DNA from 2 places in the Pantoea sp. CFCC18179 genome. Region 2 is predicted to be linked to the other one. Evidence: predicted binding sites of a transcription regulator. Region 2 holds the regulator's gene; the other holds the start of a gene.
The links. The regulator LexA, encoded in region 2, represses DNA repair genes until DNA is damaged. The targets are predictions, from matches to a motif close to TNCTGTATGTACATACAGNA.
Positions count from the first base shown of each region.

Region 1: a site for LexA is predicted at 4,765-4,784, ahead of metR (HTH-type transcriptional regulator MetR). Genes of this name have one in related genera too.

Region 1 is NZ_JBNBPM010000007.1:6,185-21,501, reverse strand. Features, by position in the region: gene rhtB (homoserine/homoserine lactone efflux protein) at 1-135, opposite strand, end outside; gene pldB (lysophospholipase L2) at 240-1,232, shown strand; gene yigL (sugar/pyridoxal phosphate phosphatase YigL) at 1,270-2,070, shown strand; gene ACPUC7_RS14415 (carboxylate/amino acid/amine transporter) at 2,212-3,081, shown strand; gene ACPUC7_RS14410 (YehS family protein) at 3,227-3,706, opposite strand; gene metR (HTH-type transcriptional regulator MetR) at 3,800-4,732, opposite strand; gene metE (5-methyltetrahydropteroyltriglutamate--homocysteine S-methyltransferase) at 4,869-7,139, shown strand; gene ACPUC7_RS14395 (dienelactone hydrolase family protein) at 7,185-8,021, opposite strand; gene udp (uridine phosphorylase) at 8,323-9,084, shown strand; gene ACPUC7_RS14385 (tetratricopeptide repeat protein) at 9,185-10,459, shown strand; gene rmuC (DNA recombination protein RmuC) at 10,527-12,038, shown strand; gene ubiE (bifunctional demethylmenaquinone methyltransferase/2-methoxy-6-polyprenyl-1,4-benzoquinol methylase UbiE) at 12,114-12,872, shown strand; gene ubiJ (ubiquinone biosynthesis protein UbiJ) at 12,879-13,484, shown strand; gene ubiB (ubiquinone biosynthesis regulatory protein kinase UbiB) at 13,481-15,118, shown strand; gene tatA (Sec-independent protein translocase subunit TatA) at 15,229-15,317, shown strand, end outside.
Region 2 is NZ_JBNBPM010000004.1:68,885-84,201, forward strand. Features, by position in the region: gene ACPUC7_RS09870 (Na/Pi cotransporter family protein) at 1-927, opposite strand, end outside; gene ACPUC7_RS09875 (ABC transporter ATP-binding protein) at 1,036-2,028, opposite strand; gene ACPUC7_RS09880 (ABC transporter permease) at 2,031-2,816, opposite strand; gene ACPUC7_RS09885 (ABC transporter permease) at 2,827-3,672, opposite strand; gene ACPUC7_RS09890 (alkaline phosphatase family protein) at 3,672-4,481, opposite strand; gene ACPUC7_RS09895 (ABC transporter substrate-binding protein) at 4,538-5,599, opposite strand; gene ACPUC7_RS09900 (UTRA domain-containing protein) at 5,824-6,522, shown strand; gene psiE (phosphate-starvation-inducible protein PsiE) at 6,591-7,001, shown strand; gene ubiC (chorismate lyase) at 7,094-7,612, shown strand; gene ubiA (4-hydroxybenzoate octaprenyltransferase) at 7,619-8,503, shown strand; gene plsB (glycerol-3-phosphate 1-O-acyltransferase PlsB) at 8,549-10,972, opposite strand; gene ACPUC7_RS09925 (diacylglycerol kinase) at 11,099-11,467, shown strand; gene lexA (transcriptional repressor LexA) at 11,573-12,187, shown strand; gene dinF (MATE family efflux transporter DinF) at 12,323-13,645, shown strand; gene ACPUC7_RS09940 (CsbD family protein) at 13,807-14,019, shown strand; gene zur (zinc uptake transcriptional repressor Zur) at 14,094-14,612, opposite strand; gene ACPUC7_RS09950 (conjugal transfer protein TraF) at 15,064-15,317, shown strand, end outside.

The sequences.
Region 1 (15,317 bases), on a different contig from region 2:
ACCGGTGATCGATGCCACCGCGCCGCGATAGCCGTGGCTAATGCCGGTGCTCATGGTATTAATCGCGCCGGAACCGGGTGAAAGGCTGAGAATCGTTGTGGTGAGAAGGTAGGTTAACCACCATTCAATGGTCATGTGTGACATTCCCTGAAGTTAGCGAAGTGTGACACAATACGCCAGAAAATCGCGGCACGCTACGGAGCGTAGGCACGCCAATCACGTTTTTTTCAGGGGGATCGATGCAGCAGCACAAACAGAGTTGGCTCGGGCGTGAGAAGGGCTTTTCGGCCTTTGCCAATGGTCCGCTGCTCGACTTCTGGCGCCAGCGTGAAGAGCTTGAATTCACCGGCGTAGGCAACCTGAAAATCCGCTACGTACGTTTCACCTCACCGCAACATCGCCGTGTCATTCTGGTGGTTCCCGGACGCATCGAAAGCTACATCAAGTATCCCGAACTGGCCTATGACCTGTTCCAGTGCGGCTATGATGTGGTGATTTTAGATCATCGTGGACAAGGTCGCTCTGAACGGCTGTTGGCCGATTCCCATCGCGGCCATGTGGTGCAATTCAGCCATTACGTTGATGATTTGGAAACGCTGTATCTGAAAGAGATCGAAAGCCCACATTATCAGCAGCGCTATGTGCTGGCGCATTCGATGGGTGGAGCGATTTTAGCGCTGTTTCTGGCGCGTCAGCCGCAAGCGTTTCATGCTGCGGTATTCTCCGCGCCGATGTTTGGCATTGTGCTGCCGCTGCCCGACTGGATGGCGCATCCGATTCTTGATTGGGCTGAGAAAGTGCCGGCACTGCGTGAAGGCTACGCATTGGGAACAGGACGCTGGCGCGCCAATCCGTTTGGCATCAATCGCCTGACGCACAGCCAGGAACGCTATCGCCGCAATCTGCGCTTTTATGCTGACGATCCGGCATTGCGCGTGGGTGGACCCACTTATCACTGGGTGCGCGAAGGCGTGCAGGCCGGGCGCGACATCTTCAATCAGGTGGCGAAAATCACCACGCCAAGCTTGCTGTTGCAAGCCAGTGAAGATGATGTGGTGGATAACCGCTCGCAAAATCTGTTTTGTGCGGCGATGGCCGAGGCAGGACATCCCTGCGCGGGCGATGTCCCACTTGTGATCACCGGCGCGCGTCATGAGATCTTGTTTGAATCAGACGCCATGCGCGCCAAAGCGCTCAACGCGGTGATGGATTTCTTTGACCATCACGCTTAATGCATTTTAATTTCCGATATCAACACCCGAGGTTTACATGTATCACATCGTCGCATCCGATCTGGATGGCACGCTGCTTTCACCGGAACACCGTTTAACGCCATTCGCGCGCACCACACTGCAAGAATTGGTGGCGCGTGACATCCACTTTGTATTTGCTACGGGTCGTCACTACATCGACGTGGGGCAGATGCGCGATAAGCTGGCGATCCCGGCTTATATGATCACCTCCAACGGCGCGCGCGTGCACAATGCCGATGGCGAACTGGTGTTCAGCCACAACCTTGATGCCGATATCGCCAGCGAATTGTATGGTTTGCAATATCACGACGAGCACATTCTGACGCACGTGTATCGCGACGACGAATGGTTCATGAGCCGCCATCGCCCCGACGAACAGGATTATTTCCGCGAATCCGTGTTCAATTATCAGGTTTACCAGCCGGGTATGTTGCCGACCGATGGCATCAGCAAAGTGTTCTTCACCTGCGACGATGCCGAACGCTTGATTCCGCTGGAGCAGGCGATTGAAGCGCGCTGGGGCGATCGTGTGAATGTCAGCTTCTCGCTACCCACTTGCCTTGAAGTGATGGCGGGCGGCGTGTCTAAAGGCCACGCACTGGAAGCGGTGTCCAAACAACTGGGTTATTCGCTGAAAGAGTGCATCGCCTTTGGCGACGGCATGAATGACGTTGAGATGCTGAGCATGTCTGGCAAAGGCTGCATCATGCGCAATGCGCAGCAGCGTTTGAAAGATACCTTGCCGACGCTGGATGTGATTGGCAGCAACGCCGACGATGCGGTGCCGCATACGCTGCGTAAGCTGTTCCTCGCGTAATTTCGCCATGTGGTCGCCAAAAATGGCGACCCTGCGGCAGACCTAATTGTGTGTATTTTGTTCACATGTCAATTAAATAGTTCCCTCAGCTAATCACAGTTTGTTTACACTAGCAGCACTGTTCATTTTGGGATCGTTACCGTGCTGTTACTGATCGTTACCACCATTCTGTGGGCTTTTTCCTTTAGTTTGATCGGGGAATATCTGGCGGGTCAGGTGGATTCCTGGTTCTCGGTGCTGATGCGTTTATCACTCGCCGCCATTGTCTTCCTGCCATTCCTGCGCTGGCGCGGTTACCGTGCTTCAACCATTTTGCTGTATATGCTGGTGGGCATGCTGCAACTCGGCATCATGTATTTGCTGAGCTTTGAAGCTTATCTCTACCTCAGCGTCACCGAATTCCTGCTGTTCACCGTAATGACGCCGCTGTATGTCACGTTGATCTACGATTTGCTCAGCCGCCGTCCGCTGCGCATTGGCTATGCCTTCAGCGCGATGCTGGCGGTAATCGGCGCGGCGATTATTCGTTACGACAAAGTCAGTGACCATTTCTGGTTCGGCTTGCTGCTGGTGCAGGCAGCCAATATCTGCTTCGCTATCGGCATGGTGGGTTACAAACGCTTGCAGGAAACGCGTCCGATGCCGCAGCACACCGCATTTTCGTGGTTCTATCTTGGCGCGGTGATCATCGCGGTAATTGCCTGGAGCTTGTGGGGCAATCCAAACAAATTGCCAACCACCTCGCTGCAATGGGGCATTTTGGTGTGGCTGGGTGTCGCGGCTTCCGGCTTGGGCTACTTCATGTGGAACTACGGTGCCACGCAGGTGGATGCTGGCACGTTGGGCATCATGAACAACATGCATGTGCCAGCGGGATTACTGGTGAATCTGGCGATTTGGCAGGAGAAACCACATTGGCCGAGCTTTATCGCCGGTGCCGCAGTGATTTTCGCGTCGTTGTATGTGCACAAGCGTTGGGTATTAGGCAAAAACTCCAAAAGCCACGCTTAGCCATGAATCGGACAGAGTAGCCCGCTCAGAAACGCGAAGCGTCCGAGCCATGGATGGCGAGGCCGACTCACAGGGATGTGGGCTTTCTTCGCAATCGGAGCGGGCTATTCTGTCCGACGCTCCGATCTGGCAGCAAACTCAAGCATCACGCCTTCTTAATCGGCCCCGGACGATGAATCATCGTCAATCCTTTCAGGAAATTACGCAGAATCTGGTCGCCACATTCGCGGAAATTCTTATGTTCTGGATTACGGAAAATCGCGCCCACTTCCGCCTGCGACAGCTTAAAGTTAGCTTTCAGCAACACATCGGGAATATCGGTGGTTTTCAACGCAAAGGCGATGCGCAGCTTCTTCATAAAAATGTTGTTATTCATGCGGCGCTCAATCGAAGGTGCGGGCGCATCTTCGCTTTTACCACGACGATAAAAAATCAGCCCGTTGAGGAAGTAGCCCATCAACACATCCGGCAATTTGCGGAAGGCGGCATCGTCATCTTTCTTCATCCACGCCTGCACATCTTCCAGCGGCACTTCACTTCCCGCTAAGGCAAAAATCTCCACCACTTTGCTATCGCTCAAATCAAGCATATAGCGCACGCTGCGCAGAACATCGTTACTCATCATGGTGAAACTCTCTTGGTCGCGGGTTGAGGCGGCGCATTATAGAGCAGGCGAGGCAGCGATAACAGCGCGGGCGACAGGCATCGCCCAACATCATCAGGAAGAAGTGGCTTGCAACGAACCCGGACGCGCGGCATCGCGGACGAAAGGCAGATGCTCGCAGGCGTGCTGACGGGCAAAGCGCACAAAGGCTTCTAGCACCGGCTGACGCTGCTCGCCATCACGTACCGCGGCATACAAGCGGCTCCACAAACCGTCGCCCAAGGTTTTCGTCACCACCAAACCTTGCTGCTCAAAATTCTCTACCACCCAATGCGGCAACGCGGCAATGCCCATGCGCGCGGAAACCATCTGAATCAGCAACAGCGTATTATCCACGCTCTTCAATGCCGGACTCACGCCCGCTGGTTGCAGGAAATGGCGCCAGACATCCAAACGCTGACGCTGCACCGGATAAATCATCAGCACTTCGTCAGCCAAATCTTCCGGCGCAATATGTTCAAGCTGCGCCAACGGATGATCCGGTGCCAGCACCAAACGCACTTCAAAATCGAACATCGGCGTATAGAACAACCCGCTGCGCGGCAGGATATCCGAGGTAAGCACCACATCCAGCTCGCCTTGCTGCAATGCTGGTTGCGGATCAAACGTCACGCCGGATTTGAAATCCATCACCACCTGCGGCCAATTCTGGCGGAAATTATTCAACGCCGGCGTCAGCCACTGAATGCAGCTGTGACACTCAATGGCGATACGCAGCGTGGTTTGATGCGGTTCATGACATGCCTGCAACGCCTGCTGAATCTGCGGCAAAACCTGTTCGGCCAACTGCAACAAAATCTCTCCCTGTGGCGTAAAACGCAGCGGCTGACTTTTGCGCACAAACAGGCGAAAGCCCAGCCGCTGTTCCAAATCGCTGAACTGGTGAGATAACGCCGATTGCGTCTGATGAAGCTGCGAGGCGGCGGCGGCTAACGAGCCGGTATTCCGTAACGCTTGCAGCGTCCTCAGGTGTTTGAGTTCGATCATGAGATTCCTTCACTCCGAGATTGAACATATTGCGCTTGAGGAACATACAGTACCCGCAGATTATAGCGGTGTAAACATCTGGACGGCTAAACATCTCATCCAGGCTACTCAGTTAAGAATATCTGGAGAACAGCAAATGACCATTCTGAACCACACACTCGGTTTCCCTCGCGTCGGCCTGCGTCGTGAACTGAAAAAAGCACAGGAAAGCTACTGGGCAGGTAATAGCTCACAGGAAGAGCTGCTGACCGTGGGTCGCGAATTGCGCGCTCGTCACTGGCAACAGCAGAAAGACGCGGGAGTGGATTTGCTGCCGGTAGGTGATTTCGCCTGGTACGATCACGTTTTAACCACCAGTTTGCTACTTGGTAATGTGCCGGCTCGCCATCAAAACCAAGACGGATCGGTGGATCTCGACACGCTGTTCCGCCTCGGTCGCGGGCGTGCGCCCAGCGGTGAACCGGCAGCAGCGGCGGAAATGACCAAATGGTTTAACACCAACTATCACTACATGGTGCCGGAATTCAGCCAGGGCCAAAAATTCAAACTCAGCTGGACACAGTTGCTGGATGAAGTTGATGAAGCGCTGGCGCTCGGGCATAACGTCAAGCCGGTGCTGCTCGGCCCAGTGACCTATTTGTGGCTCGGCAAAGTAAAAGGTGAGCAGTTTGATCGTCTAACGTTGCTGAAAGACATCCTACCGGTTTACCAACAGGTGTTGGCAGAGCTAAAACAGCGCGGCATTGAATGGGTGCAAATTGATGAACCGGCGCTGGCGCTGGAACTGCCGCAAGCGTGGCGCGCGGCGTTCCAATCGGCTTATGACGCACTGCAAGGTGCCAGCAAACTGCTGCTGACCACCTATTTCGACAGCATCGGACAGAACATTGATGTGATTAAAGCGCTGCCGGTGCAAGGTCTGCATGTCGATCTGGTGCATGGCAAAGATGATATTCAGCAACTCAATCAGCAAATCCCCGCGGATTGGTTGCTGTCTGTCGGCGTGATTAACGGCCGCAACGTATGGCGCGCCGATCTCAGCAGCTGGTTTGAACGCCTGCAACCGCTGGTTGGTCAACGCCAGCAACTGTGGATTGGCTCATCGTGCTCGTTGCTGCACAGTCCAATCGATCTGAGCGTGGAAACCCGTTTGGATGCTGAAGTAAAAAGCTGGTTTGCCTTCGCGCTGCAAAAATGTGCCGAACTGGCGCTGTTAAGTCACGCTCTCAATAACAATGATGCCGCTTCGCTGGTGGAATGGAGCGCGCCGATTCGCGCGCGGGCTAAATCCACTCGCGTGCACAATGCCGCCGTCGGCGCGCGGCTGGCGAAAATTCAAGCCAAAGATGTGGAGCGTGCCAGCCATTACACCGAACGTGCTAAAGCCCAACGTGCACGCTTCAATCTGCCGGATTGGCCAACCACCACCATCGGTTCATTCCCGCAAACCACGGAAATTCGCGGTCTGCGCCTCGACTTCAAAAAAGGCAACATCGACGGTGGCAACTATCGCACCGGCATCGCCCAGCACATCAAACAGGCGATTGTGGAACAGGAACGTCTGGGGCTGGACGTGTTGGTACACGGCGAAGCGGAACGGAACGACATGGTCGAATACTTCGGCGAAAACCTTGATGGCTTCGTGTTCACGCAAAACGGCTGGGTACAAAGCTACGGTTCACGCTGTGTGAAGCCGCCGGTGATTATCGGTGATGTTAGTCGTCCACAGGCGATCACCGTTGAGTGGGCCAAATATGCTCAGTCGCTGACTGAGAAACCGGTAAAGGGCATGTTGACCGGCCCGGTGACCATTCTTTGCTGGTCGTTCCCGCGTGAAGATGTCAGCCGCGAAACCATCGCCAAACAGATTGCCTTAGCGCTGCGTGATGAAGTGGCAGATCTGGAAAAAGCTGGCATCGGCATTATTCAGATTGATGAACCGGCGCTGCGTGAAGGTCTGCCGCTGCATCAATCCGATTGGGCGGCCTATTTGACTTGGGCGGTGGATGCGTTCCGTCTGAATGCCGCGGTGGCGCAGGATACCACGCAGATTCACACCCACATGTGTTACTGCGAGTTCAACGACATCATGGATTCGATTGCCGCGCTGGATGCGGATGTCATCACCATCGAAACTTCACGTTCCGATATGGATCTGCTGGATAGCTTCAAAGAGTTTGAGTATCCGAACGAAATCGGGCCAGGCGTCTATGACATTCACTCACCCAACGTACCCAGCGTGGAGTGGATGGAAGAGTTACTACGTAAAGCGGCGCAAAGTATTCCGCAACAGCGTTTGTGGGTGAATCCGGATTGTGGGCTGAAAACGCGCGGCTGGCCGGAAACGCGTCAGGCATTGGCGAATATGGTCAAAGCGGCGCAGAACTTGCGGAGTGAAACGATTTAATACGTTGTGTTGATAGGTTTGGGGCGCGAGTGCGCCCCTTTTTTATTAGGCGTTTGGCGCGACACCATACTGCCTGAACCATGCCAGCATGCGTTGCCAGCCATCTTTGGCAGAATCAGCATGATAACTTGCGCGGTAATCGGCATTAAAAGCGTGACCCGCATCGGGATAAACCACGATTTCGGCTTTGGCATTCGCCGCATGCACCGCCTGGCGCATTTTATCAATGCTTTCCAGCGGGATGCTTTCGTCCTGACCGCCGTACAAACCCAGCACTGGCGCATTTAAATCAACCGCTACATCAATCGGATGCTTTTGTTGCTTCAGCGTTTTCTCACCGTCTAAACGTCCGTACCAAGCGACAGCTGCACGCACCTGCGGATTGTGGGCGGCAAACAGCCAGCTTATGCGACCGCCCCAGCAGAAACCGGTAATCGCCATGCGACGACTATCGCCATCGTGGCGCGCGGCCCAGTTGGCGACATGATCGAGATCGGACAGCACTTGCGAATCCGGCACCTTGCTCACCAACTCTTTGAACAGCGTCGGAATATCGTTGTAGTCGTTGGGATCGCCCTCGCGGAAATAGAGTTCCGGCGCAATCGCCAGATAACCTTCCAGTGCCAAACGACGGCAAATATCGCGAATATGCTCATGGACGCCAAAAATTTCCTGCACCACCAACACCACGGGCAGCGTGCCTTGGTACTCTTTTGGTCGGGCATAATAAGCAGGTAGATTTTCGCCCTGGCTGGGAACCGAGGTCTCACCAGCATGGATCGCATCGCTAGTGGTAATAATGGTGCTGCTTGCGGTGGGCTGAACTGCCGGCGCAAAGCCACCAGCTGCGGTTTTTTGTGCCATATTGTCTTCGGTTTTCATGGTTCTCTCCGTGCTAGCAAATGCGCAATCACGTAACTATAGCCTGGCCGATGGCGTCAGGCTGACGTAGGGTGCAGAGGGATTTTTTCACGTGTGCTTCATCTCTATTAACATTGCTAACAGAACTTACACAGCACCGCTTGTAGCAATTCAGAATGACACAACGCTAAAGTGTGATTCGTGTCACATAAAAATTTTCTGATAATGTAACTTTCATTATTGAGGGTGAAATCAGTCACATAATTCTGCTGCTTGCTCACGTAGAGTGGCGCGCACATCCCTTATCAATCAGGAGTCTGTTATGGCCCAATCTGACGTTTTCCATCTTGGCATCACTAAAGCTGACCTTAAAGGCGCCACACTCGCCATCGTCCCGGGCGATCCTGAGCGCGTGAAGAAAATCGCGGCGCTGATGGATAATCCTCAGCATTTGGCTTCGCACCGTGAATTCACCACTTATCTGGCTGAAGTGGAGGGTAAACCAGTGGTCGTTTGCTCAACCGGTATCGGCGGACCTTCAACCTCAATTGCTGTAGAAGAACTGGCGCAACTTGGCGTGCGCACCTTCCTGCGTGTCGGCACCACCGGCGCGATTCAGCCGCATATTAATGTGGGTGATGTGTTGGTTACCACCGCATCTGTACGTCTTGATGGCGCCAGTTTGCACTTTGCTCCAATGGAATTCCCGGCGGTTGCCGATTTCACCTGTACCACCGCGCTGGTGGCGGCGGCAGAAGCCTGCGGCGCGAAAACTCACATTGGTATTACCGCGTCTTCCGACACCTTCTATCCGGGCCAGGAACGCTACGACACTTTCTCTGGTCGCGTGGTTAATCGCTTCAAAGGATCGATGGAAGAGTGGCAACAGATGGGCGTTCTTAACTATGAGATGGAATCCGCTACACTGTTAACCATGTGCGCCAGTCAGGGACTGCGTGCCGGCATGGTGGCTGGCGTCATCGTGAACCGTACGCAAAAAGAGATCCCGGATGCTGCGACCATGAAGCAGACCGAAAGTGATGCGGTGAAAATTGTGGTTGAAGCCGTGCGTCACTTAATTTAGTGCGCCATTCAAGGGACGAATTCGAGACCAGGCTTATAGGGAGCTCAGCAATTGCCTGATTAGAATGCGCGCAATTTCAGCCAATACTGAGAAATTTCTTATGCGCAAAACGGTTTCTGTCCCTCGTCCTAATTTCATGAGCAATCCCGCTGCTGCGCAATCTCGCGTTGAAGGTGCAGCAGCGCGTTTCCGCCAGGCAATGGCGGCCAGCAATTTTCCACTCGCCCGCCAGTGCTGTGAAGAAGTACTGCGCGTGATGCCTAACAACATGCAAGTGCTGAGCGATTATGCGCTGACATTGATGCGCACCGGCGAATACAAAAAATCCTACAAAATTTACCAGAAGATCTATCAGGCTCCTGCCGCGCAGCGTGCGCAAGCATCGGAAACCTGGCTGGATGGCTTAACCGAAGTGTGTGGTTGGCTGAATAAGCAGGATGAAGTGGCACGCTATGGCCGCGAATCCTTAGAATTATCAGACGCGAAATTCAGTAAAGGCCCGAAAGTTGCTTTCCCTTCCGAAACGCCACCGCCGATCAATCGTAGCAATCCAGCGGAAAACATCATCTCCTTTAGTTTGTATGGCGGCCAGCCACGTTATTGCGAAACGCTGATCAAGAACATTGAAGTGGCGCGCGAACTCTATCCTGATTGGATTTGCCGCATTTACCTTGACGACAGCGTGCCGCAGCACGTTTGGCAGCGTTTGCAGCAGTCGAACACGCAGTTGGTCGATATGTCGCAGGAGAAAACCATCTTCCCAACCCTGTGGCGTTTCCTGGTAATGGACGATGCCAGCGTAAAACGCTACATCGTTCGTGATGCCGACTCATTGTTGTCTGAGCGCGAAGTGGTGGCGGTGGATGCTTGGCTGAATTCTCCTTGCTGGTTCCATCATATGCGTGATTACTTCTCGCACACCGAATTGTTGCTGGCTGGCATGTGGGGCGGCTGCCACGGCGTGTTCCACAATGTTGAACAGCAGATGCGCGACTTTATTGCCCAGTATGAAGGCAGCGAGCGTTTTACCGATCAGTACTTCCTCAAAGTGGCGCTGTGGCCAACGGCGCGTGAAAGCCTGCTGAGCCATGACGATATTTTCCATTTCCATCACGCCCAGCCGTGGCCGGCACATCAACCGATTCGCTGGCAAACCGACAGCTTCCACGTCGGCAGCAATGCCGGTTTTGCCAGCATGGCCGGTAAAATCGAAAATGTTGAAAACGACTGGCAGCAAGTTGAAATCACTTATGATGGGCAAAGTTGGACCTATCCAGCACGTATTCATAGCGCCACCAACGAATGGGTGCTGCCAATGCCGTTCTTCCTGATTGATGCGTGGAAAGCCGGGGATTTAACGGTGAAAGCGCTTTAATTCTTCTGGACATTTATACAGTGCCACTCTACCTTTTCCCTCAGCGAGACGATCCACGGGGGGAATTATGGATCAGCAACTTATCATCAGCGGCGCGCTGGCGCTGGCCGGTTTGGGCATTGGTTGGATCATTGCTCAATTGCGTGCCGGCCAGCAGCACGCCAGCTTCATCACCGAGCGCCGGTTGTTGGAAGAGGCGCAGCAGCGCCAGCAGCAACAGCTCGAACAGTTACAACAGCAAATTCAGCAGCGCGAACAAGAGCTTCGCCAATTGCACGGCTCGTTGAGCGGTGCGCAAGAGCGTTTGCAGCAGCTTGATTATTGGCGTGGCGAAAGTGAGCAACTTAGCCGCGAATTGCGTAATCAGCTCGAAGTAAACAGCGCACAAGAAGCTGAATTGCGTGAAGTCACTATTCGTCTTGAAGAGACGCGTTTTGGCGCTGAAGAGAAGCAGCGTCTTCTAACCAACAGCGAACAACGTCTCAGCGCGCAGTTTGAAAATCTTGCCAACCGTATTTTCGAAAACAGCGGCAAGCGCGTTGATGAGCAAAACCGCCAAAGCCTCAATAGCCTGATTGGTCCGCTACGTGAACAGTTGGATGGTTTTCGTCGTCAGGTGCACGACAGTTTTGGCCTTGAAGCCAAAGAACGTCACACGTTGACCCACGAGATTCGCCAATTGCAGCAGTTGAATGCGCAGATGGCACAAGAAGCCGTCAACCTTACTAAAGCGCTGAAAGGCGACAATAAGATTCAGGGCAACTGGGGCGAAGTGGTGTTGAGCCGCGTGTTAGAGGCTTCAGGATTACGTGAAGGCTACGAATATCAAACACAAGTCAGCGTGCAGTTGGAACAGCAGGGCAGAATGCAGCCCGATGTGATTGTGCGTTTGCCGCAAGGCAAAGATGTGGTGATTGACGCCAAAATGACGCTGGTGGCATACGAACGCTACTTCAACGCCGACGATGAAGCTACGCGTGAGCAGGCGATCCAGGAACACGTCAATGCCATGCGCGGACACATTCGTTTGTTAGGACGAAAAGATTACCAACAATTGCCCGGTTTACGCTCGCTCGATTATGTGTTGATGTTTATCCCGGTCGAACCGGCGTTTCTGCTGGCGATCGATCGTCAGCCAGAATTGATCAGCGAAGCGTTGCAGCAAAACATCATGTTGGTAAGCCCAACCACGCTGCTGGTGGCGCTGCGTACCATCAACAATCTTTGGCGTTATGAACATCAAAGCCGCAATGCGCAGCGTATCGCCGATCGGGCAACGCGCTTGTATGACAAGATGCGGCTGTTTGTCGATGACATGAGCGGCATTGGCCACAATCTCGATAAAGCGCAGCAAAGTTATCATCAGGCGATGAAAAAACTGTCAGAAGGGCGCGGCAATCTGATTGCGCAAAGTGAAGTCTTCCGCTCGCTTGGCGTCGAGATCAAACGGCCGATCAATCCGCAATTAGTCGAGCAGGCGCAGCCGGAAGAGGCGGATGAAGATTGGGCAGACGATCGCGAATCGGATGAAAACGTTGCAGATTCAGCCACGTCTTCTCTGCGCCGCATCAACGAATAGCACGGTGGTCGCGTGCTCGTGTAGCGCGACTCTGATACACTTCGGCAAGAATTGTTTGTGGAACAGGTAAAACCGATGGCAGATGAATCACAGCAGGAAACTACCCATTTTGGCTTCCAGACCGTCGCGAAAAGCGAAAAGGCCGATAAAGTTGCAGACGTGTTTCACTCCGTCGCAGCAAAATATGACCTGATGAACGATTTGATGTCGTTTGGCATCCATCGTGTCTGGAAGCGTTTTACCATTGACAGCAGCGGCGTGCGCCGCGGTCAACGCGTGTTAGATCTGGCGGGCGGAACCGGCGATCTCACGGCAAAATTCTCTCGCTTGGTAGGCGAAACCGGCCAGGTTGTGCTGGCAGACATCAACAGCTCAATGCTGAAAATGGGCCGCGAAAAGCTGCGCAATCTTGGCGTGTCCGGCAATGTGAGTTATGTCCAAGCCAACGCCGAAGCGCTGCCGTTCCCGGATAACTATTTCGATTGCATCACCATCTCTTTCGGCCTGCGTAACGTAACCGAAAAAGAGAAAGCGTTGGCGTCGATGTTCCGTGTGTTGAAGCCAGGTGGACGTTTGCTGGTGCTGGAGTTCTCCAAACCGCTGCTCGAGCCGCTGAGCAAAGCTTACGATACTTACTCCTTCCACATTCTGCCGCGTATTGGTCAATTAGTGGCGCAGGATGCGGAGAGTTATCGCTATTTGGCGGAGTCGATTCGTATGCATCCCGATCAGGAAACCCTGAAAGCGATGATGAATGACGCAGGCTTTGAAAATACCACTTACTTCAACATGACTGGCGGTATTGTCGCGCTACATCGCGGATTTAAATTCTAATTCATCATGACTTTAACTCCCCTCATTACCGGCGGTCTTGAGACCGCCTTGAACCGTGTTCTCTATCGCGATCGCAGCCTGAAAACCGCACGCCAGCGTTTGGCGGGCAAAGTGTTGATGCTGCGTCTGCAAGAGCTCGATTTCCCGTTGGTGCTGGTGTTTAGCGAATCGCAATTAGATGTGCTGAGTGATTGGCAGGACAGCAGCGACTGCACGGTAAGTTTGCGCATCAGCACCTTGCCAAAACTGCGCGATCGCCAACAACTCACCAGCTTGATTCGCAGCGGTGAGCTGGACGTCGAGGGTGATCTGCAGGTGGTACAGCAATTCTCTGCGTTGATGGATCTTGCCGAACTCGATCCGGCGGAATATCTGGCACCGTGGATGGGCGATATTGCTGCGCAGGGCGTCAGCCAGGCCGCGCAACAGGCGCTTAAATTCGTGCAGCAGCAGGTGACGCGCCGCCAGGATTATCTCGGTCAAGTATTGACCGAAGAGTGGCGTGTCGCGCCAGGTGCGCTGGAATTAGCATGGTTCTGTGAGGAAGTGGAAGCGATGGAACGTTCGCTCAATGCGTTTGACGCGCGTTTGGCACAGCTGGAGGCGAAATGACGCTGGGAGAAATTCGGCGCTTGTACTTCATCATCAAGATCTTTCTTACTTATGGTCTTGATGAACTGATTCCCCGCATGCGCTTCACGCTGTTGTTACGGTTGTGGCGGCGCTGCATCTTCTGGATCCCCAACAAACACAAAGACGCGACCGCTGGTGTGCGCATCCGTTTAGCGATGGAACAACTGGGTCCGGTGTGGATCAAGTTCGGCCAGATGCTCTCCACGCGCCGCGATCTGTTCCCGCCAGCGATTGCTGATGAACTGGCGGTGCTGCAAGATCGTGTCGCGCCGTTTGATGGCATCAAAGCCAAAGAGCAGATTGAAAAGTCGATTGGCGGCCCGGTAGAAAGCTGGTTCGACGACTTCGATATCAAGCCGCTGGCTTCGGCGTCAATCGCGCAGGTGCATACCGCCACGCTGAAATCCAACGGTCGTGCGGTAGTGATCAAAGTAATTCGCCCCGACATCCTGCCGGTGATCAAAGCGGATATGAAGCTGATCTACCGACTGGCGCGTTGGGTGCCGCGTTTGCTGCCGGATGGACGCCGTTTGCGTCCGGTGGAAGTGGTACGCGATTACGAAAAAACGCTGATTGATGAGCTGAACTTACTGCGTGAAGCGGCGAACGCCATTCAATTGCGTCGTAATTTCGATCAAAGCCGCATGCTGTACGTACCGGAAGTGTTCTCGGATTATTGCAGCGAATCGATGATGGTGATGGAACGCATTTACGGCATTCCCATCTCAGATATCGCTACGCTGGAGCAGCATGGCGTCAACATGAAGCTGCTGGCTGAACGCGGTGTGCAAGTATTCTTCACCCAAGTATTCCGTGACAGTTTCTTCCACGCCGATATGCATCCCGGCAATATCTTCGTTAGCTACGACCACCCGGAAGATCCCCAGTATATCGGCATCGACTGCGGCATCGTTGGCTCTCTGAACAAAGAAGATAAGCGCTATCTGGCCGAAAACTTTATCGCCTTCTTTAATCGCGATTACCGCAAAGTAGCGGAGTTACACGTAGATTCTGGTTGGGTGCCGCCGGATACCAATGTGGAAGATTTTGAGTTCGCCATTCGTACCGTGTGTGAGCCGATTTTCGAGAAACCGCTGGCGGAGATTTCATTCGGTCACGTGCTGCTGAACCTGTTTAACACCGCACGTCGCTTTAATATGGAAGTGCAGCCGCAGTTAGTGCTGTTGCAGAAGACCTTGCTGTATATCGAAGGCATTGGTCGTCAACTTTACCCGCAGCTTGATCTGTGGAAAACCGCCAAGCCGTTCCTGGAAGATTGGATCAAAGATCAGATCGGGATTCCCGCCATTATGCGGGCGGTGAAAGAGAAAGCGCCGTACTGGGCGGAGAAATTGCCGGAGCTGCCGGAACTATTTTACGACAGCATGCGCCAGCACAAATTATTGAAGCACAGTGTCGATAAACTCGTCACCGATTTAAACGTACAGCGAACACGCAATCATCAGGCACGCTATCTGTTCGGTGTAGGCGCTACACTGTTATTAAGTGGTACCGCTGTGCTGTTAAGTCGACCAGACTGGGATTTCTTCCCGGCACTTTTAATGGCCGCTGGCATCGTCACCTGGCTTATCGGCTGGCGCAAGACAAACTGATTGTTTGCCCGGTACAAATCGCGTAATGTCGCAAGTTAAAGCCCGAAATCATATGGGCTTTCTGTGCGTTACAATCAATAGTTTTTCACAGAATATTAGAGGCATATCTCATGGGCGGTATCAGTATTTGGCAATTGTTAATCATTGCCGTCATTGTTGTACTTCTGTTCGGTACCAATAAACTTCGCAACCTGGGTTC
Region 2 (15,317 bases):
CGGATCGTCGTCAATCATACGACGGCACAAACGCGCCATTGCATCGGCGAACGGCACCATGATCACGCAGCGAATCAGGTTGTAGAACACGTGGAAGAAGATCACCAACTCTTCGTCATCGACCGGCAATTTGTCGAGCACGTCGGCGACAACATTGACGAACGGCAGAATGGCGATGCTGCCGATCAGCTTGAACAGCAAACTCCCCAACGCCACGCGTTTACCGGCGGCATTGGAACCGCTGGCGTTGATCATCGCTAGCAAGCCGCTGCCGAGATTGGCGCCGATCACCAAACACAGCGCCACTTTAAACGAGATTACGCCGGTGGCAGTTAAGGTCGCGGTAATCAGCACCGCCGCGAGGCTGGAATAGCTGATGATGGCGAATACCGCGCCAATCAGCGCATCCATCATCACATCGCCGGTCAGCGTCGAGAACAGCACTTGCACGCCAGCGGCTTGGGTGATCGGTTGAGCGGCGGCGACGATCAGTTGCAGCGCCAGCAAAATCAGGCCCAGGCCGATGCTGGCGCGGCCTAATTGGCCGAGGCGCGTTTGTTTGCGGCTGAGGAAAAACACCACGCCAAACAGGATAAACAGCGGCGACAACCAAGAGAGATCGAAGGTCAGAATACGCGCCATGATCGCGGTCCCGACGTCGGCACCGAGCACCACCACCAGCGCGGGCGTGAGACTCACCAGATTCTGCGCAACAAACGAAGTGACTAATAAGGTAGTGGCGTTGCTGCTTTGTACCAGCGCCGTCACACCAATCCCGGCGAGAAACGCCATCGGTTTTTTCTCGACGCTGCGACTTAGCACGCGGCGCAGATCGGCACCGTACACGCGCATGATGCCGGTACGCACAATGTGCGTGCCCCACACCAACAGCGCCACGGCAGAGAGTAGATTAAGCAGAGTTAACACGGTTAAAGGCTCCTCATCCGTCAGGCTCAAAATGCGCCGATTGCCAGCCTGACGGTGAGCGCAACCGGTAAAACCACTGCCGGGTTGCGTTACCTTTTTTCGTTTAAATTAAGCGACCTGGCGCAACGTCGACATCTCTAACTGTAGTCCAATCTGCATACCTGCGGGGTGCAAATCTGCCGCGCTGCGGTTGAGCACATCTACCGACAACTCAATATCTTGCGCCAATACGCGATAGCGAATCACGTTGCCAAGCAGGCTGTGGCTGAGGATGGTGGCGGGAATGCCCTCTTGCGGCGCGCATACACGAATCGACTCGGGACGAATCGCCACCTGACCGCTGAATGGCTGGCCGCTTAACTGCGTGGCCTGTTCTGCGCTCAGCAAGTTGTAGTTACCAATAAAACCGGCAGCAAACAGATCGGCCGGTTGGGTATACAACATTTCCGCATTGCCGTTCTGCACAATCTTGCCGCGATTCATCAACACGATGCGATCGGACAGCGTCAGCGCTTCTTCCTGATCGTGGGTAACGAAAATGGTAGTGAGTTTCAGCTCTTGCTGAATATTGCGGATCTGCTCGCGCAAGTGGCGGCGAATACGCGCATCCAGCGCCGATAAAGGTTCATCCAGCAGCAGCAAACGCGGACGCGTCACCAGCGAACGCGCCAGCGCCACGCGCTGACATTGCCCGCCAGAGAGTTGATGCGGATAACGTTTAGCGAAATCGGTGAGTTCGACTAATGCCAGCACTTCCATCACGCGTTTTTGGATATCGCTGCCCGCCAGTTTCTGCATCTTCAGGCCAAACGCCACGTTCTTCTCGACCGTCATATTTGGGAACAGTGCGTAGCTTTGGAATACCATGCCGATGGTGCGTTTTTGCGGCGGCAATGGCACCAAATCCTGGCCTTGCAGCAAGATGTTGCCGCTATCCACTTCCGTTAATCCGGCAATGCAGCGCAGCAGTGTCGATTTGCCACAGCCGCTCGGGCCGAGCAGGGTAACAAATTCACCTTGTTCAGCGCTGAAATCGATGTTCTCGAAAATAGTGGTTGGGCCGTAGCTTTTGTTCAACTGGGTGACGTTCAGATAACTCATGATCAGCCTCGTTCAGGATTGAGGGCATTCGCCAGCCAGGTGACCAGCAAAACAACAGCAAAATAGGAGATCACCAGGGCGCTGGTGAAGTGGCCGCTGCCGTTGCGCATATTGAACAGATAAACCTGCAAGGTTTCATAGCGGGTGCCGACCAGCATGTTAGCGAACACAAACTCACCAATCAGGAAAGAGAAGGAGAGCAGCACCGCAATAAACACCCCTTTGCGCAGATTCGGCAGCACTACAAACAGCGCCGCTTGCCAGGTGCTGGCACCCAGCAGATGTGCGGCATCAATCAGTTCCTTCAGATTGATCGCCTGCATGTTGTTGGAGATGGCGCGATAGATAAACGGCAGCGCGATGGTGAAGTAACAGCCAATCAAAATCCACGGCGTGCCGGTCAGCATCAGCGGGGAAGACGAATAGAGCTGCAACAGGCCAACCGATGACACCACCGGCGGCACGGCGAACGGCATCAGAATCAGCACATTCATTACCGCGTCAAGCTTCGGATAGTAGTAAGCGATTACAAACATCGCAGGCAGCACCAGCACTAACGAGAACAGCAGTGCACCAAAACACACCAGCAACGAATGGCCTAACGCCGTCAGGAAGCGTGGATCGCTCCACAATTCGCTCAGCCACTTCAAGGTAAAACCTTGCGGCAGAATGGTGTCGCTCCATTCGGTGGAGATGCCGTACAGCAGCGTCGCCAGCAGCGGCGCGGCCAAAATACACAGCAGCAGCCAGACAATCAGGCGATGATAAAATTTTTCCGCGCGGGACACGTGTGGCTCCTCAGGAAGGTTTGGCGTTGAGATAGCTGCGACGCACCAGATACTGCTGCACCACGGTAATCAGCGCCATAATCAGCACCAGCAGCATCGCCAACGCGCCGCCGGTATTCGGATCCAGCGAGATATCGCCAGAAACCAGCGCAGCAATACGCACCGGCACCACGTTGAAGTTGCCGGTGGTGAGCGCATAAATGGTGGCGTACGCGCCAAGCGCATTGGCGAGCAGAATCACAAAGGTGCCAAGCAGCGCCGGGAACAGAATCGGTAAGCCGATATGCCACCAATAGCGCCAGCGGCTGGCACCGAGCAAGGCGGCGGACTCTTGCCAATCCTGACGTAAACCGTCAAAGGCCGGATAGAGCAGCAGAATGCCGAGCGGGATTTGGAACCAGGTATAAACCAGCACCATGCCGTCTCGCGAGAACAGTTTGAAGCCTTCCAGCACGCCGTAATGACGCAGCAGCAGCGTCAGGCAACCGTTTAGGCCGAGCAGAATCACAAAGGCAAACGCCAACGGCACGCCAGCAAAGTTGCTGGTCATGTTGGTAAAGGACATCAAAAAGCGCTGAAAACGGCCGCTTCCTAACTGATGCAGCGAATAGCCAGCAATCAGCGAGATCAGCAAGCCGTAAATGCTCGACCAGATGGAGATATCCAGCGACAGACGAAACGCCTGTAAATAGAACGGCGAGGTGAGGATATCGCTGTAATTATCGATGCCCCAACGTTCGTTGATATCGCTCCAGAAGCTGTTAATGGCAATCCACAATAGCGGCGCGAGCTGGAAAGCCACCCAGAACAGCGCAAACGGCAGCAGCAATAACGTAGCCAGCGTTTTGCCTTTCATTAATGCCGCTCCGCCAATAGTGCGCGACAAACCGGTTTGTCGTGTTCGACGCCGAGCAAACTGCAAACGATGCCGCATAACTCGGTTTGCTGTGGTTGCAGATCCGCCTGAAGCGAGAAGCCTGAACCAAACACAAACAGCGGCACTTGGGTTTCTTCCGGCAAAATACCGCCGTGCGAGCGATCGTCGTTCATGCCGTGATCGGCAGTGACAATCACCTGATAGCCTTCCGCCAGCCAGGTTGGCATCCACTGCGATAAATAGCCATCGGCCATGCGCGCGCGGTTACGATATTGCGGCGACGACAAGCTGTGCTTGTGTCCGGCATCGTCAATGTTCATCGGGTGGATCAGCAGGAAATCGGGATCGTGCTTGAGGCGCAAACTTTCAGCGTCTTCAAACAGATGGGAATCCGGATAACCGTCGTCCCAGTAAAAGTGGCCGTACTGAATCGGCAGATCGGGCGCGTGGGTGTGGCGATCGCGCGCGGCATTAAACGGAGTTTGATTGTACAGTTCGCTCACCCAGTGATATGCGGCGGCGGCGGTGGTTAAGCCGGCAGCGCGCGCGTAATGGAAGATGCTGCGCTGATTACTCAAGCGATTGACGCCGTTATGAATAATGCCGCTGCGCACCGGTGGAATGCCGGTCAAAATGCATTCGTATAACGGGCGCGACAGCGAAGGCAGTTCGCAGGTCAGCGTATAATATTGGCCGTTGCCCTGTGCGCATTCGGCAAACAGATAACCCATTGCATGCTGCGCCACCTGATTGCTCAGCCCATCCAATACCACCAGGATCGTTTTCATCCTTTCTCCTTAATGGAAAAAAGGTGCGCATGAATGCGCACCCTATAACAACAACGTTATTGCTTCATATTGATGATGACGTTCTCTTGCCACAGACGCGGCAGCATTTTCGAGGTCTTGTCCCAGGCAGCCTGGTCTTTGATTGGACGGGCATTTTTGTACTCAGACTGCGGCAGCAGTTTGGCTTGCACGTCGGCAGGCAGCGTTAAATGCTCGGCACGAATGGGACGCGCATAGCCTTTTGCCAGATTGATCTGACCTTCATCAGACAAGATGTATTCACGCGCCAGCTTGGCGGCATTAGGGTGCTTGGCGTATTTGTTGATGATGGTGGAGTAACCCGAAGTCACTGAACCATCAGATGGAATCACCACTTCATAGCGGTTTTTGTCGATCTGATCGCGGTAGTTCAGACCGTTAAAGTCCCATACCACGGCAACCTGAATTTCGCCTTTCTCAATGTTGGCAATCACCGGATCGGTCACGCCCAGGCGGCCTTCTTTCGCCAGCTCACCAAAGAAGCTCAGCGCCGGTTTTACGTTCTTCTCATCGCCGCCCATCGCATAGCTGGCAGCCAACACGCCGTTCGCCGCTTGAGCCGCAGTGCCGACGTCGCCGATAGTGACCACATACTTACCTTTCTTTAAATCGGCCCAGCTGTGCGGTACATCTTTCACTTGTTGCTTGTCGACCAGGAACGCGATGGTGCCGGTATACGCCAGCATCCAGTTGCCTTCTGGATCTTTAGCCCAACTTGGGATTTGGTCCCAATGGGTGGGTTTATAAGGCTGTGCGACACCTTTCGCTACGGCAATTGGCCCAAACGCGGCGCCCACATCGCCGATATCCGCGCTGGCGTTCTCTTTCTCGGCATCGAATTTCGCCAGTTCCTGGGCAGAGGACATATCAGTGTCGCTGTGCTTCAGGCCATATTTGCTGCTGAGGTCACTCCAGGTATCTTTCCAGTTGGCCCAGCTGTCTGGCATGCCGACACTGTTAACCTGACCTTCAGCACGCGCAGCTTTTTCGAGCGCGGCGAGGTCATTATCTGCGGCTTGCGCGGCAGGCAACGCAAGCAGTACGGCACTGGCTACTACAGAGGCGATAAACGCTTTCATCTCGATTGCTCCCGGTATATGTTGTGGGACTTCTTGGTCTAGACCAGCAAGAACCGAGCCAATGTAGCCCGAGTAGATGAAGGTTTTATGACCATGGTGGTGAAATGTGGTGTGGCGCGACGATCCACATGCGGTTACAGCGCGCTAAAGCGTGGGTGTGTTCTTGTCACATTGTAGTCATCGAACTGTCATAGTGCAGTTTTGCCCCAAAATGAGGCTGAAAAATGTTGTCGAAAACGGCGGATGTGATTGCGGCAGGGCTGCGTGAACGCATTGAAATCGGTGAATTTGCCAGCGGACGTTTACCGGCGGAGCGCAGTCTTAGCGAGCAATATTCCACCACGCGCATCACCTTGCGTGAAGCGCTGGGTTTGCTGGAAGCGCAGGGCATTATCTATCGCGAACTGCGTCGCGGCTGGTTTCTGGCGCCGCCGCGTCTGGTGTATAACCCGTCGCATCATAGCCACTTTCACGCGATGGCAACAGAGCAGGGGCGTGTGGCCAGCACCGAAGTGCTGGAGGCACGCGAGGTGCCCGCGCAACTGGCGATTGCGCGACATCTTCAGCTGCTGGAAGGCGACACGGTTTACCGTATTCGGCGTTTGCGGCGCATTGATGGCCGCGCGGTGTTGTATGTGGAGCATTACCTCAACCCAGCCTATTTCCCCGGCTTGTTAGACGAAGATCTCACCCGTTCTCTCACCGACTTATACCTGCAACGTTATGGCATTCGTTACGGTGGCGCGCGTTTCACTATTTTGCCGGGGCCGCTGCCCACGCGTGCCGCACCCGCGTTGAATGTTGCCAGCGGCACGCCGGGATTGCTCATCACCCGCATTAACCGCGATCAACATAAGCGCGTGATTGATTGCGACTGCGAGTTCTGGCGCTACGACGCGCTTTGCGTGGATGTCGAAGTATAAATATTGTGATTTTGATCACACTACAGCATGATAGCGCCAGAGCTATTCAGAGCACGAGGTGTGAAAAAATGACAATAAAAACAGGCGTTGGGCAGTACATTTCCCTGGCACTGCAATGGGTGCTGAATATTGGCCTGATCATTCTGGCGATTATTCTGGTGGTGTTTCTCGGCAAGGAGACCATTCACCTTGCTAACGTGCTATTTAGTACCGGTGAACAGACCTCTTCGTATCTGCTGATCGAAGGTATCGTCATCTATTTCCTCTATTTCGAGTTTATCGCGCTGATTGTGAAGTACTTTCAGTCGGGCTATCACTTCCCGCTGCGCTATTTCATCTATATCGGTATAACGGCGATTATTCGTCTGATCATCGTGGACCATAAAAATCCGTTCGATACGCTGTATTACTCAGCGGCCATTCTGATTCTGGTGGTGACGTTGTGGCTGGCGAACAGTAATCGCCTGAAACGTGAGTAAATAATCTTCTTTCTTTGTCGTGGCACAACGATCCGTGCCACGCATTCTCCTCTGCGTTAAACTAGGGCAACTTTTTTTCCGGAGATGTCCTGATGTCGCATGAAGCGCTGCGCCAGCTACGCGCACTGCACTGGCTACCAGCCTCTTCCCCGCTGCTTTCCGCCCCTTTGCTGGACTGGCTACTGGAAGAAGATTCCATGACGCGCCGTTTCGAGCAGCATTGCCAGCAGGTCACCGTTGAGCCGATCCGCGAAGGCTTTTTTGCTGCTGATGAAGTACAGGAAGAAGCGGCATTCTTGCCTGCCGATGAACGCTTTTGGCTGCGTGAAATTGTGCTGTGTGGCGATGGCGAACCCTGGCTGATTGGCCGCACGGTCGTCCCTGACAGCACACTAAATGGCCCGGAACAGATGCTGCAAAAGCTCGGCACGCGACCGCTAGGCCGTTATCTGTTCTCTTCATCAACCTTGAGCCGTGATTTTATCGATCCCGGCCAGGTTGATGATTTATGGGGACGCCGTTCCCGCCTGCGTTTGTCAGGCAAACCGCTGTTGCTAACCGAACTGTTTTTACCGGCGTCGCCGCTGTATCGCTCGCTGGAGCAAGGATAAATGACTGTGCAAAACACTTTACCGATGACCAAGTGGCAGGCCTATTGCCGCCTGATGCGTATCGACAAACCTATCGGCACCGTGTTGCTGCTGTGGCCAACCCTATGGGCGCTGTGGCTTTCTGGCATGGCGATTCCGCCGCTGCCAGTGCTGTTGGTGTTCGTGCTCGGCGTGATTGTGATGCGCGCCGCGGGCTGTGTGATCAACGATTACGCCGATCGCAAAATTGATGGTCACGTTAAGCGTACCGCTTCACGCCCGCTGGCGAGCGGCGCGGTAAGCGAGAAGGAAGCCAAACTACTGTTTGCTGGCTTGGGATTGCTGGCCTTCATGCTGGTGTTAACCATGAACACCATGACGATCTTGCTGTCGTTCGGCGGATTGGCGCTGGCGTGGGTTTATCCCTTCATGAAGCGTTACACGCATCTGCCGCAAGTAGTATTGGGCGCGGCATTTGGCTGGGCGATCCCGATGGGATGGGCGGCAGTTAGTGAGTCCTTACCTTTGGTTTGCTGGTTGGTTTTCCTGGCGAATATTTGCTGGACAGTGGCTTACGACACGCAATATGCGATGGTTGATCGTGATGATGATTTGAAGATTGGCGTAAAATCGACAGCTATTCTGTTTGGTCGTTACGACAAGCTAATTATCGGTTTGCTGCAACTGGCGACGCTGGCGCTGATGGCGTTGGTCGGCATGATGCTCAATCTGAGCGGCGCATTTTATTGGTCGCTGTTGCTGGCCGCGGGCCTGTTTGTGCATCAGCAGAAACTGATTGCCCAGCGCGAGCGCGATCCTTGCTTCCAGGCATTTCTGAATAACAACTATGTTGGCATGGTGCTGTTCCTGGGCATCCTGCTCAGCACGGTACCGTTTGTCGATATGCTATAAAAAGAAAGGGCGCACCAAAGTGCGCCCTTTTTATCGCTTGCCGCATTACTCGTGCGTTATCGCACTTTCAATCGTCAATCGCACATCATTGGTCACCAACTCCGCCAGCATCTGCCACATCATATGGGTGCGTTCGGCATCGGCATCACCGGTATCACTGATGTAGCCTTCAGCACGAAGCGTCAGCACCAGCGCTGTAAACACCGCTTTATCGAAGAACTCCGGCGCATTGATGCCGTGTAGCACAGACAAACGTTGCGCCAGCGTGCGGCTCTCTTTCTCCAGCGTGCCACGGTTAATTGCCGGTTTGGCACTGAGAATCGCAAAGGTAATCGCAAAACGTTGCAAGGTTTCACGAATGCCCGCTGCCAACAATTGCAGTGAACGATGACGTGCTGCGTTCATCTTGAGCTGACCATCTTGCTGAGAAATCAGCCCCTGACGTGCCATTTCTGTGCACAAGGCATTGAGCAGCGCAGGAAGTTCTTCGTCTTTCCAGCGCAGGAACAGTTCACTCTTCAGCATCGGATACACCAGGCTCACCTGACGCAGCAGTTCTGCTTCGCTGATTTCACGATGTTGTTGCACTACAGCGGCAATCAGCGACGGCATCACCAGCATGTGGTGAATGTTGTTGCGATAGTAGGTCATCAGCACCGCCTGCTCACGCGGCAGAATGATGATGTCACCAATGCTGTCTTGCTCAGTTTCGAACTTGTTCATGCCCATGGCGTGATTTAGCAGGGCTTCGGCGCTCATATCGGGCACCGTTGCTTCTGGCGAATACGGCACGTTACGCAGCAACTGGGTGTAGCACTCAAGTTGCTCAATCAGCTGTTCGCGCGTCAGTGAACGCTGGCGTGACGCTAATAGCGCAGTCACACACAGGTTCATGGCGTTGGCCGCACCGGCTTCATTGATGCGTACCATCAGCTTCGCCGCAATGTCATTCACTGCGGGCGTCATCCAGGCGGGACGCTGCGGTTCAATCGGATCAATCGCATCACGCCATTCCGGCACGTTTTTGTTCAGGTAGTTCATCAATGGCAGCGGTTCGCCAAAGTTGACGTAACCCTGGCCGAGATTACGCAGCTTGCGCAAGCCGCGTACCATTTGCAGGAAGTTCTCTTTCTCTTTCGCCGCGCCACGTAACTCTTTGGCGTAGGTACCCACTTCCATCACATGCTCATAACCGATGTAGATCGGCACGAAAGTGATGGGGCGGCTGCCGCCACGCAACATCGCTTGCAGCGTCATTGATAACGTACCGGTTTTCGGATCGAGTAAACGGCCGGTACGCGAACGTCCACCTTCCACGAAATATTCAACCGAGTAACCACGGCTAAACAACTCGCCCAGATATTCACGGAATACGGTGGAGTAGAGTTTGTTGCCTTTAAAGGTACGACGAATAAAGAACGCACCCAAACGGCGGAAAATCGGGCCCGCTGGCCAGAAATTCAGGTTGATACCGGCAGCAATGTGCGGCGGCACCAAACCCTGGTGATAAAGGACATATGAGAGCAGCAGATAGTCCATGTGACTGCGGTGGCAGGGCACATAAACGATCTCATGGCCATCCTGCGCCAGCTGACGGACGCGCTCGCCGCCATGCACATTGATACCTTGATATAAGCGGCTCCACAGCCAACCCATTACGCGATCGGTGATTTTAATCGCTTCATAGGAAAAGTTGGCCGCGACTTCTTCCATCATTTCGATGGCGTGTTGCTGGGCTTTCTCATGCGAAATCTTTTTACTGCGCGCTTCATCTTCTACTGCCTTTTCAATCGCTTTGGATTGAAGCAGCTTGTTGAAGAGATCCTGACGCGCCGGCAAGCTCGGCCCAACCGCCGCCAAACGTTGGCGTGCGAAGTGAATCCGCGCTACGCGTGCCAGTTTCTGTGCAATCGACTTATCGGTGCCGTGCTCGGTGGCCATTTGGCGCAGCGAAACGGTTTGTGAGAAGCGCACAAAGCTGTCGCGACCATGCCACAGAATGGCGAAGAACTTCTGCACGCCATTCAGCACGCGCAAGTGTGGCGCGGCTTCGCCCAACGTCTCACGTCCCGGCGCACGACCAAACATCACCGCGACCGGCAACATCTGCACATCAAGCTGCGGGTTGCTGCGGTGCAGATCGAGGTAGTCGTGGAAGAGCTTTACCGATTCCGGATTTGCCACGAAATAAGGAATAACGCGCGGGCCATCGTGAATAAACACGTGGCGGGGAAGTAAGGTGCCATCGATCTCTAGCGGTGCCAGCGGATCGGGCAGATCATGTTTCAAACATTGCGCCCGCAATGTCAGCAAGTCAGCCTTTGAATCATAAGGCAAAACATACATCACCGGACGTGTCGGATCGATCCCGTGTTCAGAGACAGGATCGGTCGGAATGACCTTACTTTTTACCAAAATAGAGAGTGGTAAATTCAATAATTTGTAATAGAGTTTACGCCAACCTGACATAGACAACTTAAAGCCTCTTGTTAGCAAAGCGCGGCAAGCATACCAGAAAGCGCAGCGAAGATCTGTGGCTCTGCCGCCTCACACTGCCACACATTGACGTCAAAATAGATCAAGGGTTCCACGTACATGGCAAATAATGTCACCGGTATTGTAAGAATAGTGAAAGCAGCCGGTTATTCCTGGCAAGGATTGCGCGCTGCCTGGCAGCATGAAGCCGCGTTTCGCCAGGAAGCGGTTGCGGCGCTAATGGCGATTGTTATCGCATGCTGGTTGGATGTGGATGCCATCACCCGCGTGCTGTTGATTGGCTCTGTGATGCTGGTGGTCATTGTCGAAGTCCTTAATAGTGCCATCGAATCCGTGGTTGATCGCATCGGCCAGGAGCAGCATCCGCTAGCGGGGCGCGCCAAAGATATGGGGTCGGCTGCGGTACTGCTGACTATCTTACTGGCTCTGTTTGTTTGGATCGCCTTGCTCTGGTCGCATTTGAGATAAAGATTCCAGATTCCTCAACCCGCTGATTTTTCCCTCTGTTATGGTTTTCATTCCGCCAATACCTGTATATACTCACAGCGACTGTATAAACAACCAGGGGGCGGGATGAAAGCGTTAACTGCACGGCAGCAACAGGTCTATGACCTGATTCGCGACCATATTAACCAGACGGGCATGCCGCCAACGCGTGCGGAAATTGCTGCGCAACTGGGTTTTCGCTCGCCCAATGCTGCTGAAGAGCATCTGAAAGCGCTGGCGCGTAAAGGCGTAATTGAAATCGTTTCCGGCGCATCGCGCGGGATTCGTTTGCTAATGGAAGAAGAACCGAGCGAAGGGCTGCCGCTGATTGGCCGTGTTGCTGCGGGTGAACCACTGTTGGCACAAGAACATATCGAAGCGCACTATCAAGTAGATGCCAACCTTTTCAAACCGAGCGCGGATTTTCTGCTGCGCGTTAGCGGTATGTCGATGAAAGACATCGGCATTATGGATGGCGATCTATTAGCAGTGCACAAAACGCAGGAAGTGCGTAACGGCCAGGTTGTGGTGGCGCGCATTGATGATGAAGTCACGGTGAAACGCTGGAAAAAGCAGGGCGCGATTGTGCATTTGCTGCCAGAAAACAACGATTTCCAACCGATTGTCGTTGATACTCGCGAGCAACTGCTGACCATTGAAGGTTTGGCGGTTGGCATCGTGCGTAACGGCGAGTGGCTCTGATTTATTTCTGCTTTTCCCCAACTGCGGCGGCGAAACATTCGCTGGCCGCAGTCTGCTATTCTACTTTTCTAAAACTTCTTCTGCGGCACAGTCCGGCGTCATCACGCTGATCACCGCATAAAACGGAATGGGCTGATGCGGCTGTTTTCCTCTTCAGATAAAACACTCTGGCGGCTAGCGCTGCCGATGATCCTCTCTAATATCACCGTTCCATTATTGGGCGTGGTGGATACCGCAGTGATTGGTCATCTCGACAGCCCAATCTATTTGGGCGGCGTCGCGGTGGGCACGACAGCAACCAGTTTTATCTTTATGTTGCTGCTATTCCTGCGTATGAGCACCACCGGGCTTACCGCTCAAGCTTTTGGCGCCAATGATAAAACTGCACTGGCGCGCGCGTTAACCCAGCCGCTGCTGATCGCGTTGGTGTTTGGCATGCTGTTTATGCTGTTAAGAACGCCAGCGAGTAATTTGGCCGCCGCATTGATGGGCGGTAGTGCCGCAGTGCAGCAACAGGCGCAAATATTTATTGAGATTCGCTGGCTCAGCGCGCCCGCCACGCTAGCCAATTTAGTGATTCTCGGCTGGTTGCTCGGCGTGCAGTATGCGCGCGCGCCGATGGTGCTGCTGATTATCGGTAATCTGGTCAACATCCTGCTCGATCTGCTGTTCGTGCTTAAGCTGCATTGGGGCGTGGCCGGTGCGGCGGCAGCAACTGCAACGGCGGAATATGTCACGCTTGCCGTTGGTTTGTGGATGGTGGCGCGAGTACTCAAGATGCGCGGTATTCACTTTTCATTATTAAAAAGCAGCTGGCGCGGCGATGCGGCGCGCTTGTTCCGTCTTAATCGCGACATCATGTTGCGTTCCCTCATGCTGCAAATCTGTTTCGCTTCGTTGACGTTACTTGGCGCGCGTATTGGCCCGGATGTGGTGGCGGTCAATGCGGTGTTGCTGATGTTCCTGACTTTCACGGCCTATGCGTTAGATGGCTTTGCTTACGCGGTCGAAGCCTGTTCCGGCGAAGCGGTTGGCGCCAAGGATCGCAGTAAGTTACTGCTAATCTGGCATGCAGCCTGTCGTCAGGCGTGTTTTGTCGCGCTAATGTTTGCGGTGATTTATGCCTGCACCGGACCGCAGATCGTCGCCATGCTGACTTCCCTTGAAGCGCTGCGTGAAATGGCTGATCGCTACCTCATCTGGCAGGTGATTTTGCCGCTGGTTGGCGTGTGGTGTTATCTGCTGGATGGCATGTTTATCGGTGCCACGCGTGGACGTGAAATGCGTAACAGCATGGTGATGGCGGCGATCGGTTATGGCATTACGCTTTTGACATTGCCGTGGCTGGGCAATCACGGCTTGTGGCTGGCCGTTACGGTGTTTCTTGCTTTGCGCGGGTTAACGCTGTGGCTGGTCTGGCGCGGCCATTGGCGGCATGACAGCTGGTTTAATGCTTGATAAGCGAAGCGTAACCTACAGATTAATCTGTATTTCCCAGCAAACTGCGCAGCGCCTACTATAATTATCTCAAACGGCGCAAATGAGTAGCGCGTTGTGTGGGTATTTCCTTCTTTATCTAGGGGATTACCCGTCTCACTCAGGATGACGTGGAGGATTATATGAACAAAGACGAAGCGAGCGGCAACTGGAAGCAGTTTAAAGGGAAATTTAAAGAGAAGTGGGGAAAACTCACTGATGACGATCTGACCGTGATTGAAGGTAAGCGCGATCAGCTGGTCGGCAAAATTCAGGAACGCTACGGCTACGCGAAAGATGAAGCCGAGAAAGAAGTGAAGGATTGGGAAACCACCAATAAAGATTACCGCTGGTAATTCCCGATTAGGAAGATGCTCCTACCCACCGATCATTTAGCGTAGTGATCGGTAAGGCACACGGAAGTGCCACCCTATTTTCTGGCCCGTTTTTTCCCTTCCACCTGATGGTCATGCTCGCAGCTTTCATGATGGGTACAAGCCGCGACTTCCGCGCAGTTCTCACACAAACCATGTGCTTCAATCACCGTATGCCGCAAAGAAAACCCTGCCTGATCGGCCAAACCCGCAATGGTTTTTTCCACGCCGTGAGCATGTTTTTCCGTTACTGCCGCGCAACCATCGCACACCAGCATCACCGAAGTGTGTGCCGGTTCATCGAAATGATGGCAAACCACATAGCTGTTGTTTGACTCAACGCGATGAATAAAGCCCTGTTCCAGCAAAAAATCCAGCGCTCGATAAATGGTCGGCGGTTTAGCCTGTGGCTCACTGACGCGCAGTTGATCCAGCAAATCGTAAGCGCTTATTGAACCATTTTGCTCCGCCATTAAACGCAGCACTTCTGCGCGTTGAGTGGTGAGGCGCACGCCGCGGTCAAGGCAAAGTGATTCAGCCTGAGTAAGAAGTTGTTCGGGCGTGAGGTTTGACATAAGCATTCTCCAGGTTGCAGGTGATGTTATTTTATCACACAAATTTTTACCCTGCTGTGATTGCTTTTTATCCCTAAAACGCCTCAGAAAATTCCCACCAATCAACAAATTACCTGAATCATTTCCCCGGTTATTTTTTTGCAGCATTTTTGCTGTACCAATCGTAGCTGGCAGGCGCGACAACGGTTGAGGGCTTTTGCTTTGCAACTCACCGGGTTAGCGACTATGGTTCAAAAGGTCTTAAGTAATTTCTGGCATCAATTTACTCACTGTTAATTTTTCTGCATAAAAACACAGCAGAATGGTGCGTGTGCGTCCAATTCTGCGAATAGCAGTGCTATTTCCTTTTAATTCACGGCAATGAAGCGTTAGCCGAGGTTCAGAATAGCGGCTAACTAAACTGTTCCGTCGGTGAGAGGCTCAGCGACATTTCAAAGGTGATGGCAGGCTCATGGTGAAGACATTATTCAGGCACAAAAAAGTTGCTTATCTTGTTGGTTTGAATGCGGTATTTCTTTCTACTTCGGCTCTGGCAGCAGGCACATGGTACGACGCACGCAATGATGCGATGGGCGGCACTGGCGTGGCGTCTTCCACATGGAGTTCAGCGGTGCTGGCTAACCCAGCATTGATGACCAAAGCGCAGCCTGAAGACAACGTCAGCATCATTTTCCCTTCAGCGGGCGCACAGGTTACTGACAAAGA